2 linked regions of the Prochlorococcus marinus str. MIT 1013 genome follow. The protein of the gene in region 2 interacts with the protein of the main gene of each other region in a pairwise test. Links are inferred from orthologs where the notes say so. Each region holds a gene or a part of one and is shown on either strand. Other genes may lie near its edges. The genes, in order: def and O5633_RS07940.

The links.
Region 1: the proteins of O5633_RS07940 (region 2) and def interact in binary tests that used the Escherichia coli proteins (3 or more experiments, as listed by UniProt). The link is inferred for Prochlorococcus marinus str. MIT 1013 from one-to-one orthologs.

What each region holds. Positions count from the first base shown.
Region 1 is NZ_CP114778.1:1,582,021-1,588,644, forward strand. Bases 1-2,871 are described here. They hold def (peptide deformylase), read right to left. Parts: upstream 1,805-2,871; coding sequence 1,196-1,804; downstream 1-1,195. Other genes in these bases: O5633_RS09005 (ABC transporter ATP-binding protein/permease), read right to left, coding at 1-276; O5633_RS09010 (hypothetical protein), read right to left, coding at 399-680; O5633_RS09015 (histidine triad nucleotide-binding protein), read right to left, coding at 791-1,126. Outside these bases: O5633_RS09035 (aminotransferase class V-fold PLP-dependent enzyme), read right to left, coding at 3,813-5,060; Fe-S cluster assembly protein SufD, read right to left, coding at 5,057-6,301; Fe-S cluster assembly ATPase SufC, read right to left, coding at 6,298-6,624. UniProt on the Escherichia coli protein: Removes the formyl group from the N-terminal Met of newly synthesized proteins. Requires at least a dipeptide for an efficient rate of reaction. N-terminal L-methionine is a prerequisite for activity but the enzyme has broad specificity at other positions.
Region 2 is NZ_CP114778.1:1,349,034-1,355,663, forward strand. Bases 1,511-4,387 are described here. They hold O5633_RS07940 (aspartate-semialdehyde dehydrogenase), read right to left. Parts: upstream 3,528-4,387; coding sequence 2,493-3,527; downstream 1,511-2,492. Other genes in these bases: O5633_RS07930 (ribonuclease J), read right to left, coding at 1,511-1,514; dapA (4-hydroxy-tetrahydrodipicolinate synthase), read right to left, coding at 1,588-2,496; tig (trigger factor), read left to right, coding at 3,681-4,387. Also shown: more of O5633_RS07930, read right to left, coding at 1-1,510; more of tig, read left to right, coding at 4,388-5,099; ATP-dependent Clp endopeptidase proteolytic subunit ClpP, read left to right, coding at 5,143-5,799; ATP-dependent protease ATP-binding subunit ClpX, read left to right, coding at 5,905-6,630.

The sequences.
Region 1 (6,624 bases), 230 kb from region 2 along the record:
TCCTGAAGGGCCATTCCAAATAACCTTTAAGGAATTTTGAACCCCTCCTAAAAATTGGTTGGTTACCTCTGGAACTAAATTAGTTAACAGGCTCATTAAACCTGTTAGTAAAAATAAAACTGTTCCACCCACACAAAATAATAAAGCTATTAATAAATAGACAAATAGCCAGCCATTATTCTTTGTATAAGGTAGAAAATATGGCTGAGTGAGCTTTCTTAATTTAATTAGTTGGCTTACTAGTCCTTTTTGAGCTTTAGTAATTGATGAAGTCATATTAATTTGATTATTTCAAAGTCAATAATTACTTGATAAGGAATAAGGCTAGCTTATTTTTTAAAGTTCAATTTGACACTTCTCAAGTTCAGAAACTCATCAAAGTCATTTATTTTTATATCTTAGCTAAAACCCAAATATGTTTTTATTATCATTGGTAATGGTAGCGAAGAAATAAGTTGCATATTAAAAGAATGAACTGCAGGAATAGTTTGATCTAAAACCCAAATAACCAAAAAAGGGACATTGAGAATTATCTGCCACTGCCATTTGTAAGTTAAAATTGACCATAGTTTTTTTAAAATAGATTGCTGGTTCTCACTAAGATTTGACCAAAAATCTTCTAGATTTGTGTTTATTTTATTAATAATGCTGTTTTTATCTGCAGCAGTTTGGGAGTCCATTGAACACGATTAATTAAATACCTTATAGCGCATAAATGGGTGAAGTTGAGAAAGCAACTAAGCCAGTAAGACAATCGTGTGCGTTGATCAAAATCATGAAAATCCAAAAGTCACCCTGGTGGCCAACTTAATTTCCTTCCGCCAATGATATGAATATGTAAGTGAAATACTGTTTGACCAGCTTCTTCGCCTGTATTAATAATGGTTCTCCAACTTTCTAAACCAGAGGCATTAGCAATTTCGGTCCCTTTTAGAAGTAAGTGACCCAGTAATTCTTGATCTTCTTTTTTTATATGTTGCAGACTTGGAATAGGTTTTCTAGGAATGATTAAAATGTGAGTAGGTGCTTGGGGGGTAATATCTTTGAAAGCTAGGCATTTGTTATCACTGAAAACCTCGTCACATGGTATTTCACCACTAAGAATTTTATCAAAAATTGTTGTCATTGAATTTGAGGAGAGACCAATAATAAGAATCTAATTTGACTCTTTATAGTTTTAATTGAAATGAGTCTTTCAATTCATTTCTTTTATTACATCGCTTTGATTGAAATTATTTTCATTTAATTGTTTTTTCAGCTCTTCTTCATCAGTTACTTTATCAACAAAACAGACACCATTTAGGTGGTCTATTTCGTGCTGAATGCATCTTGCCATTAGACCATCTGCATTCATTTTTTTTGGCCTACCCAATTCATCTCGATAAATTAATTTAATTGATGAGGGCCGTAAAACATTAAGGTAAACGCCAGGTATACTGAGACAACCTTCTTCATATGTAACTAAGCTTGCATTAGATGAAATTATCTCAGGATTTATAAATACCATCGGTGGAGCATTTGGATCTTCAAAATTTAAATCAATAACTAACAATCTCTTTTGTATTCCGACTTGAGGCGCTGCTAAACCAATACCTTTTGAAGAATACATAGTTATGAGCATATCTTTAACTAACTTTCGAATTGAATCATCAACTTTGACGATACGATTGGCTGGTGTTCTTAAAGCCTCGTGTCCCAGTTGATACACCTTTAAAGGGGGATTCTTGACAGGTTCTTTCGAAACTGAAATTGAGGGCTTCTTTTTTTCTGCATTTTTTGCAAGTTGAGCAAAACTGCCAGCCAAAGGAGTCTTAATACAACAACTTTTATACTTTACTTTGTTTTAAGTTCCATGAGTGAATTAATCATTGACTCTCAACATCAATGAGGAGAAATAATGACAATTTTCGATGCTGAAAAGGTTTTTGGAGAAGCTCCCATATTTAAAGAGCCTCGGATAATAGGTGAGTGGGTTTTATGGTTAGAACAACGACCAAACGAAAAGGGAAGAACTACAGCTTTAATTAGACCTTGGGGTCGAAAAGATTTATTACCTCAGGAGTTAACACCATATCCAAGTGATTTAAGGACAAAAATTCATGGATATGGTGGTGCTCCGTTAACAGCTACCCAGAATGGGTCAGATCTAATATTGACTTGGGTCGACAATAAAGATAATTGCTTATGGATAAGAATTTGGTCTTCTGCGGAAGAAAATGAAAAATCTTCTTCTTTTAAATTAATACCTAAAATACAATCAGTTTGTCTTTCAAAAAAACATAATTGTTTTCTTGCAGGTGGCGTAATTGATCTTGAAAAAAATATTTGGATTGGATTGATGGAAGATGAAGAAGGAGATCATATAGTTTCTTATTCTTTAGATAAAACTTATCAATATCCAAAAATTCTTTATTCATCTAAGGGCTTATTAGGTTATCTTGCGCTGAATTCTAAAGATAGAAAGTTGGCATGGGTTGAGTGGGAAAATACTTCAATGCCTTGGGATTTAAATGAATTAAAATTAGCCAAATTGGATGAAAACGTAAATATCATAAATATAATCAATTTTAATAATGAATATTTAAAGTGCACGAAAAAAATTTCATTTTTTAAGCCCACTTGGTCTGATATAGGTGATCTTTTTGTCGCTGAAGATAGTAGTGGCTGGTGGAATATCACAAAGATTAAAACTGACAATAAGAATCATTTAATTACTATTTCTCAGAATCAGTGGACTATGAAGGCTGAAATTGCTTTTCCACAATGGGTTCATGGGATGTCGAGCTTTTCATGTGTGGGGGATGATGTCGTTGGAGTTTTTGCTCAAGAAGGAATTTGGACTTTAGCTTTATTTCAAAAAAATGGATTTATCCGAATTATTGACCAACCTTTTATTGATTTCTCAGGTCTTCATTCGTATCAAAATCGACTTGTTGCAATTGCCAGTAGTTCAGAAATTAGTGAAGGGATTCTTGAAATAGATTTAGTGGATGAAAGTTGGGACCATACTCCTGCCTCTTCATTTAGCTTGGATCCAAAGGAAATAAGTATTGGCGAATCTTTTTGGTTTATCGGATCAAATGAAAAGAATGTTCATGCTTGGTATTATCCACCTCTCAATAGACAAATATTATTACCACCATTGTTGGTGAAAAGTCATAGCGGGCCTACTGGTATGGCTCGATGTGGATTGGATTTAGAGGTGCAATTTTGGACATCAAGAGGTTGGGCAGTTGTTGATGTTAATTATGGAGGTTCTTCTGGTTTCGGTAGGGAATATAGAGATCGATTGAGCGGAAACTGGGGGTAATCGATGTTTTGGATTGCACTAAGGCAGCTGAGTCATTGATTGCATCTGGTAAGGCTAACAAAGACCATATAGCAATTGTAGGGAGTAGTGCATCAGGCTTTACAGCTTTAGGCTGCTTGATATCTACTGACATTTTTAATGTTGGAGCTTGTAAATATGCTGTAATTGATTTGATAGGTATGGCTAATTCAACTCATAGATTTGAAGAATTTTATTTAGATTATCTAATAGGCAATATAGAAACTGATTATGAACAATATCTTAAAAGATCTCCAATTCAAAATGTTAATTCTATCAATATGCCATTGATTTTATTTCATGGGTTAAAAGATAAAGTTATACCCTGTGATCAATCTATTAAAATCAAAGATGAATTATTAAAACGTGAAATTCCAGTGCAAATAGATTTGTTTGAGAACGAAGGTCATGGATTTAAGGACGGCAAAATAAAAGTTGATGTATTAAAAAAAACAGAGGCTTTTTTTAAACAATATCTAAATATTTAAGAATTTTTCTTTAAAAAAGAAATTACTGATTTTAGTTCTTCAGTAAGAGAGTCAATTTCTGATGGAGTAGAAATAAAGCTTAAGCTTGCTCTCGCTGTGCTTTTTATCCCATAGAAGCGATGGAGGGGTTGGCAGCAATGATGACCACTCCTAATGCAAATATTGCTGTTATCAAGTAACTCCGCAACATCATTGGAATGAATACCTTTTATATGAAAAGTTGCTAATGGTCCTCTATCAGGCTGAATTAATGGGCTAGGACCAAGAATCTTTAAATCATCTATCTCTTCAAGTTTTTCAAAAAGATATTTTGTTAATTCTTTCTCGTAATTATGGATTTCGTTTAATCCAATTGATTGTAAGTAATTAAGTGCGGTTCCCATACCGATTGCTTCACCTATGGCTGGAGTACCCGCTTCGAATTTATGTGGCAAGTTTGCCCAAGTGCTGTTGTCCTTAAAAACTTCATTAATCATTTCTCCTCCACCAAGGAAAGGAGGAATTTTGTCTAAAATTTCTTCTCTTCCCCATAAAAAACCTATACCAGTAGGCCCGCAAAGTTTATGAGAAGATCCTGCCAGAAAATCAATACCAAGTTTTTTAATATCTACCGGTTTATGAGCAAGACTTTGGCAAGCATCTAAAAGAACTAAGCTACCTTTTTGATGTGCAAGGTCTGAAATTTCCTCGATAGGATTACAACTTCCTAGTGTATTACTTACATGAACAAGACTTACTATTTTAGTTTTATCACTCAATTTTTTTCTAAAATCATCAAGATCCAATTCTCCATTTTTATCAATATTGATATAAATGAGCTTGCACTTTTTTGCGTTAGCTATTAATTGCCAAGGAACTATATTACTATGATGTTCCATTAAACTTATTAAGATTTCGTCGTTTTCCTGAAGTTCATAATTTCCCCATGTATAAGCCACAAGGTTGATAGCTTCCGTAGCATTTCTAGTAAAAATAATCTCTTTTTCATTATTACTATTAACAAAATTTGCTGTTAACTTTCTTGAATTTTCAAATTTTTCTGTTGCGATTGCACTCAACTGATGTGCACCTCTATGAACATTAGCATTTTGAAAGCTATAGTATTTTTTTAAAGAATCTATAACTTCTTGTGGCTTTTGACTAGTAGCTGCATGATCTAGATATATTAAATTATTATTATTTCCATTAAAAAGTGGAAAATCATTTCTATATTTTTCGGCAATATTTTTTACTAAATGGTTCACTTTTTTATATCTTGTATTAACTTTTCAATAAAATTCCACTTTCTAGCACTTTTAGGAAAGTTTGAAATTATTTCATCATAATATCCTTTTAATAACAAAGAATTAGCATGTTTATTATCAATACCTCTACTAAGTAAATAAAATAATTCCTCATCTTGGAGTTGGCTTACAGTTGCTCCGTGAGTACACCTAACATCATCAGCAACTATTTCAAGCTCTGGTTTTGTATCTATTCTGGCGCGTTTGGAAAGTAATAAATTTCTACTCAGCTGTGCAGCTTCTGTTTTTTGGGCTTTTTGAGGAACATTAATCGAACCATTAAAAATGCAATGAGAATATTCAGAAGCTACGGCTTTTTGTAATTGATCAAGCTTTCCATCTGGACCTTCAAATCTAATTAGAGAGTGTGTGGATATTTGCTCTTTTGATTGAGTGACTTGGAGGCCTTTGATAATTGTTGAAGCGTCTCCTTCACTTTGAATGATTCTTGGTTCGAAGCGGGCATAATCCCAACCATGATGTATTGAATGAAGAGAATATTTACTTTTTTTTGATTGTTCTACAGCTAAAGTACAAATTGAGGAGGATTCTTTTTCTTCACCCAAAGAAATTAATCCATGAGTTAACTCTACTTTGGATTCCAGCTTTATTTCGATTAAATGATTTTGTGCTGAATTCTTATTACCTATTAGAACTTGTAAAAGATCTAATTTAGCTCCCTCTTCAACAAGTAGAAAGATTCTAGTTGAGATTGACTTCTCCTCTATCGATGGAATTACGATTTCTAATGATTGACTGAAACTAGGCTTAACTTTTAATGCTAAAAGCTCAGAGCTTGATGCCTGGTTAAGAGATACTGATACGTCATTTTTAATATTAGTAGACTTAACTATTTTGCCAAGGTTCTCTTCAATTTCTTGATCATTCAGTTTTTCAATACCATTAGGTAAATTAATATTTAAAATTGGATTTTCATTAGGATTAATTATAACCCTTTCTCTATTTTTATCCTTTTCTGGAAAGATAGATTTGAATTTAATATCTTTGCTCTCAATAATTGTTGGTAATGACAAAAAATTATTTAACTTATTGAAGTTGGATAATCGCCAGGCTTCATCTTTCTTAGTGGGCATCCCTTGCTTTAAGAGAAATTCTCGTCCTATTGATTGTTCGTTTTTTAAATAACCATCAGTTGGCTTAAGAGAGTCAAGCCATTCTTGGCAAATAGTTGATGATTTCATGTTGCCATTTCCTTATCTTTGGTATTTTTGTCAATAAAGTCATAACCTGATTTTTCCAGGTCAATTGCTAGTTCTTTGTTGCCAGTTTTTATTATTTTTCCATCAGCCATTATGTGTACAAAGTCAGGAGTAATCTCATTAAGCAGTCTTTGATAATGCGTTATTAAAATTGTTGCCGAATTTGGTTTTGAGAGTTTATTGATGCCAGATGCAACAATTCTCAGAGCATCAATATCAAGTCCTGAATCAGTTTCATCGAGTATTGATATGACTGGTTCAAGAAGGGCCATTTGAAGAATCTCGTTACGTTTTTTCTCTCCACC
Region 2 (6,630 bases):
ACACCTCGAAGATTCACCCTCGGTGGTGCAACCATTACGCCATCAGTGCTAATTGGGGTAAGAACCGTGATGACTCCATCATCAGCAAGTTGCTGACGTTCTTTTAAGACTCGAGTATCGACAATCCCTGTTCTAGAAGAATCGAGTAATTCCACGCCTGATTTAACTGGTGACCCTTGAACGAGAGAGTCAGGTCTTAATTCAGCAACGTCCCCATTTTCCATAACCAATACATTATCTGGATGAACCCCCATTGATACTGCAGTTTTCCCATGAAGAACTTGCATTCTGTACTCTCCATGCACAGGAATGAAATATTTAGGTCTAGTTAAGCCAAGCATCCATTTTTGATCTTCTTGACATCCATGCCCTGAGACATGAATACCTTTGTCTTTGCCATAAATAACTTTTGCACCCAATTTTATTAATTTATCAATCGTATGCATTACGGATATAGTATTTCCAGGAATAGGACTAGCAGAAAAAATGACAGTATCACTAGTTTTCAACTGAACATGTTGATGCTCGCCTCTCGCGATACGGCTCAAAGCAGCCATTGATTCTCCCTGGCTACCTGTCATCAATAAAAATGTCTCTCTATCCGGCAAATCTCTGATCTGTTTAATTGGGAAAAACAAATCATCAGGGAAACGCATGTATCCAAGTTCTCTTGCTTTCCCAACCACATTCAGCATTGAACGACCTAGTAAACCGACTTTTCTACCATTTTTCATTGCTAACTCTAAAAGCATCGCTACGCGATGAGTTGAACTAGCAAAAGTCGTTACCATCACTCTGCCCTCAGCAGTAGCAATGTATCTATCTAAATTTGGAAAAACAGAATATTCAGAAGGCGTGAATCCTGAAACTTCAGAGTTGGTTGAATCAGAAAGAAGACAAAGAACACCCTTATCTCCATAGTGGGCCATTCTAGCTAAATCTGAAGGCTGTCCATCAGGTGGAGTATGATCGAACTTGAAATCACCCGTGAAAAATACTATTCCGACTGGAGTCGTTACCGCGAAAGAATAACTATCAGAAATTGAATGTGTATTTCTAACAAATTCGACTGAAAAATGTTGCCCAACTTTGATTACTTCTCTAGGTCCACATACTTGTATTGTTGTCCGATCAGCAACTCCTGCTTCCTCCATTTTCCCCCTCAGCATAGACATGGCAAGAGGCGGTCCATAAACAATTGGAATATTAAAACTCTTTAAATGATGAGAAATTCCACCGATATGATCTTCATGTCCATGAGTCACAACCAAGCCTCTTATTCGACTTTGATTTTCACGTAAATAAGTCGTATCTGGCATAACAACATTTACCCCATGCATCCCATCAGTTGGGAATGCCAGCCCAGCATCAAGAATCATGATGTCGTCACCATATTCAAATACACAAGTATTTTTTCCAATTTCCCCTAGGCCACCTAAGGGAATAATCCTCAAACAAGGAGATTTTGATTGATTATTTTTTGAACCTTGAAAATTGATTGAACTTGATGTCATGGAAAAATTTATGTAAAAAAACTTGGTTGTTACCTAAATGAAAGTCTGATCCACTCGGAAACGAGGGAACAGATCAAATCAATCTCATAGAAGAGAGTATCTTCAAGAGTTCTTCTTTCATTTCGCTGTTTAAAGAGACTAAAGGACTTCGAGGAGGGCCAACAGACCAACCAATTAATTGAAGTGCCGCTTTAACAGGAATAGGATTTGTGGTTGCAAAAAGAGATTTAAAAAGAGGTTGTAATATCTCATGCAAATAAAGTGCCTCAGCGTATTTACCTTCTAAAAAACTCTCTATGATTAATTTCAAATTTGGACCAACTAAATGACTTGCAACACTAACCACACCTACTGCCCCTACTGAAAGCATTGGTAAAACCAAAGCATCATCACCGCTATAAATAGCTAAGTCTGATCCACAATAGTTTCTTAATTGAGTCACTTCCTCGGTTGTTCCACTTGCAGCTTTAAAACTGACTACATTACTGCAATCCATAAGCTTACTTACAATACTAGGCGATATCGAACATCCTGTCCGCCCTGGAATGTTATAGAGCATCAAAGGTAACTTAGGAGCTGCATTTGCTATAGCGCGAAAATGAACTTCTAATCCTTCTTGCGGTGGTTTGTTGTAATAAGGAACAACTACTAATGCACCATCAGCCCCTGAACTAGCTGCTTCCTTTGTGGCTGCAATAGCTTCAGAGGTAGAATTACTTCCTGTTCCAGCCAAAACTTTAGCCCTGGAGCCTAAGGCATTTCTCACTGTTTCCAGCATCTTTTGTTGTTCTTGCCAGGTTAAAGTCGGTGACTCTCCTGTAGTGCCACATACAACGATGCCATCTGAACCTTGATCTACTAAATAATTTGCCAAATCAGCTGCAAGACCATAATCAACTTTCCCGTCTTCATTAAATGGAGTCACCATTGCGGTTAACATCCTTCCAAAGGGTGCTGGTGATAATAAAGCTGACTTATTCATGATTTTCTTGGCAATAAAAGTTCAGCAATCTGCACTGCATTAAGTGCGGCTCCCTTACGGATTTGATCACCACATAACCATAATTCCAAAGCATTGGGGTTACTTATATCCTGCCTTATACGGCCAACAGATATTGGGTCTCTACCAGTTACATCTAGTGGCATCGGAAAACGATTGTTTCCAAAATCCTCAAGGATCTCAACTCCTGGTGCAAATTCTAAAATCTCATAAGCTTCTTTTAATGGAAAAGGCTTTGTAAATTCAATATTGACCGCTTCAGAATGCGCTCTGAAAACAGGAACTCTTACACATGTTGCGGTCAGAGAAAGCTCGGGATCATCAAGAATCTTTCGGGTTTCGTTTACCATTTTCATCTCTTCCTCGCAATAATTATTCGATTGCAAAGGTGAATTATGCAAAAAAAGATTAAATGCCAAAGAATGAGGAAGAACTTTACTTTTTGGAGTTATTCCATCTAAAACTTCTTGACTTAATTTTCCTAATTCTTCCATTGCCATTGCACCTGCACCACTAGCGGATTGATAGGTTGATACAACGACCCTCTTTATAGGAATATGCCTGGTCAATGGAGATAGAACCAACGCTAATAAAATAGTGGTGCAATTAGGATTAGCAATTAATCCTTTGTGCTTACTCGCTTCGACAGGGTTGACTTCGGGAACGACTAAAGGAACATTCTCGTCCATTCGAAATGCACTGGAGTTATCAATCATCAAAGCTCCAGAACTTAGAATTTTATCTTTCCACTTACGTGATATTGAACCACCAGCTGAAGCTAAAACTAAATCTACATTTTCAAAACTTTCTTTAGTTGTCTCTTCCACTTTCAACTCATTTTCACAAAAGCTCTGAATCCCTCCTGCTGAACGATGAGAGGCCAATAAAATTAATTTTTCAATAGGAAAAGATCTCTCTTCAAGCAAAGTTAATAATTCCTTACCTACAGCTCCACTCGATCCAAGGATCGCAACTGTAAGAGGTCTATTTGGAAGAAGAAACTGTGGGTTCAAACTTAATGCAGAGAATTAAAAGGTTTAACAAAAAATTTTTTCTTATTGGAAAAATCAACAAATAACAAATTTTTCGATGCTTTTTAGGCCACAATAGCTTTGGAAGTGAATTAACGCTTTCTTACGCTAACCAAATTTGAGAATTCCGTTTCAATGAGTGCTGCAAAATTAAAAGTAAAAACCAGTTCGAAACCTAATAGCAGAATTGCTGTAGAGGTAGAGGTACCAGCAGATAGATGCAAAAATAGTTATGACGAAGCTTTAAGCAAACTCAGCAGATCTATCTCAATACCTGGCTTTCGCAAAGGTAAAGTCCCAAAAGCAGTAGTAATCCAGCAACTTGGAGTCAAAAGAATACAAGCTTCTGCATTGGAATCACTCTTGCAAAAAGTATGGACAGAAACATTAGATCAGGAAGGAATTGAACCTTTATGTGAACCTGAACTCGAAGAGGGCTTTGAAACTATTTTAGAAAATTTCAACCCTGACAAACCTCTTACATTAAAACTTGAAACTGATATAGCCCCTATCCCAATTTTAAAAAAATCTTCAGGGCTAACTGCTGAAGTAGAGAATTTAATCTTTGATCCAAAAAAAGTAGATGAACTTATTGAACAATCCCGATCTCAACTAGCAACTAAGGTGCCAGTTAGTGATCGTGCCGCAAAAAAAGGAGATATTGCTTTAGTAAGCTTTAAAGGAAGTTTCTCGGATAATGGAAGCGAAATTGAAGGTGGAAGCGCAGATTCGATAGAAATAGAACTTGAAGAAGGCCGAATGATTCCTGGTTTTATTGAGGGTGTCATTGGAATGAAGATTAACGATAAAAAAATATTAAAATGTGAATTTCCAAAGGATTATCATCAAGAAGATGCCAAAGGCAGAAAAGCTGAATTTAATGTCAGTTTGGAAGATTTGAAAATCAAGGAATTACCAGAACTCAATGACGACTTTGCAAAGCAAGCGAGTGATAAAGAAAATATGTCGGACTTACGCGCAGATCTTGAAAAAAGGCTGAAGGAGGATACTGATAGAAAACAAACGAAAAATCGACAAAATTCACTTCTTGACGCTTTGGTCAAAGAACTTGAAGTTGATCTACCAAAAAGTCTTATTGACCAAGAAGTGCGCGTAATTGTTGAGCAAACAGCTCAAAATTTTGCTCAGCAGGGTATTGATGTCAAATCAATGTTTACTCCAGATCTGGTTAAATCGCTAATGGAATCTTCAAAAGGCGAAGCAGAGACAAAGCTCCGTCAAAAACTCGCTCTAAATGCTTTGGCTGAGTCGGAAAAAATTGAAGTTTCACAAAAAGAAATCAATTCAAAACTTAAACAAGTTGAAGCTGATATCAAACTTTCAAACGAAAAAAATATCGACAAAGATCGTCTCAAAGAGGCGATTACTGATGATTTATTGCAAGAAAAATTGTTTGTTTGGCTCGAAGAAAATAATACTGTTATAGAAAAAGCCCCAGAAAAAACTAAAGACCAAAGCAAAGAGAAAAGTTCTAAAAAGACAACAACAAAAAAAAATAAAGAAAAGAAAAGTTCTAAAACACCCAATTCCTAGTTTCTACACATAGATTACAAGTAACAGCTATCTACAGTTCAAGTTGATTGAAGCAAGACAAAATCACCTGGTTAATAGTTTATGGAATAACTCCTGTCTGTTTTCAGGACCGGGAGTTCTACCAACAGTAATCGAACAATCAGGTCAAGGAGATCGGGCATTTGATATTTACTCTCGATTACTTCGAGAAAGAATCATCTTTCTTGGAACTGATGTAAACGATCAAGTTGCTGATGCATTGGTGGCTCAAATGCTTTTTTTAGAAGCTGATGATCCAGAAAAAGATATTCAGTTGTATATCAACTCTCCTGGAGGGTCTGTAACTGCGGGACTAGCTATCTATGACACGATGCAACAAGTTAGTCCTGATGTCATAACAATTTGCTATGGCCTTGCAGCAAGCATGGGGGCTTTTCTTTTATCTGGAGGAACAAAAGGAAAAAGACTTTCATTGCCCAATTCCAGAATAATGATTCATCAACCTCTTGGTGGAGCTCAAGGTCAAGCTGTGGAAATTGAAATTCAAGCCAAAGAAATTCTCTATTTAAAAGAGACTCTGAATTCACTTTTAGCTGAACATACTGGGCAAAATATTGAAAAGATTTCAGAAGACACTGATAGAGACCACTTTCTTTCTCCCCAAGAAGCGGTTGAATATGGCCTGATCGACAAAGTGGTTTCAAATCTCAACTCCATATGAATCATTAAGGAAAGCTGACAAGGCATCAATCCTCAATGATCCTATTAATTGAGACTGAATAAAATTAATTATCGGTCTATCTAACCTGTTTTTTCTTAGAGCTCGATGGCAAAATTTGAGGCCCATCTTAAATGCTCCTTTTGTGGCAAGGCACAAGATCAGGTGAGGAAACTCATTGCTGGTCCGGGAGTTTACATATGCGATGAATGTATCGACTTGTGCAACGAAATTTTGGATGAAGAATTAATTGATAATCAAACTCATCAAAGGAATGGAAATGATCAAAGCCGTAAAGGTAAAGCTCCCAAAACAACAGCTAAACCTGCTCCAACTTTGGCTTCCATACCAAAGCCTATTGAAATTAAAAAGTTTTTAGATGAACAAGTAGTGGGGCAAGAACCAGCAAAAAAAATCTTATCAGTAGCTGTTTACAACCACTATAAGAGACTTGCATGGAAAGGTGATGGATCTGGTGAGACTGATTTAACAGCAACAAAATTACAGAAATCTAATATTTTATTAATTGGCCCAACGGGATGCGGAAAGACATTACTTGCACAAACATTAGCTGAAATGCTAGATGTTCCATTTGCTGTTGCTGATGCAACAACTCTTACTGAAGCCGGATATGTTGGTGAGGATGTAGAAAACATTCTCTTACGTCTCCTACAAAAAGCAGATATGGATGTCGACTTAGCACAAAGAGGGATTATATATATCGATGAAATTGACAAAATTGCTAGAAAAAGTGAAAACCCATCTATTACCAGAGATGTTTCGGGAGAAGGCGTCCAACAAGCTCTATTAAAAATGCTTGAGGGTACTGTTGCT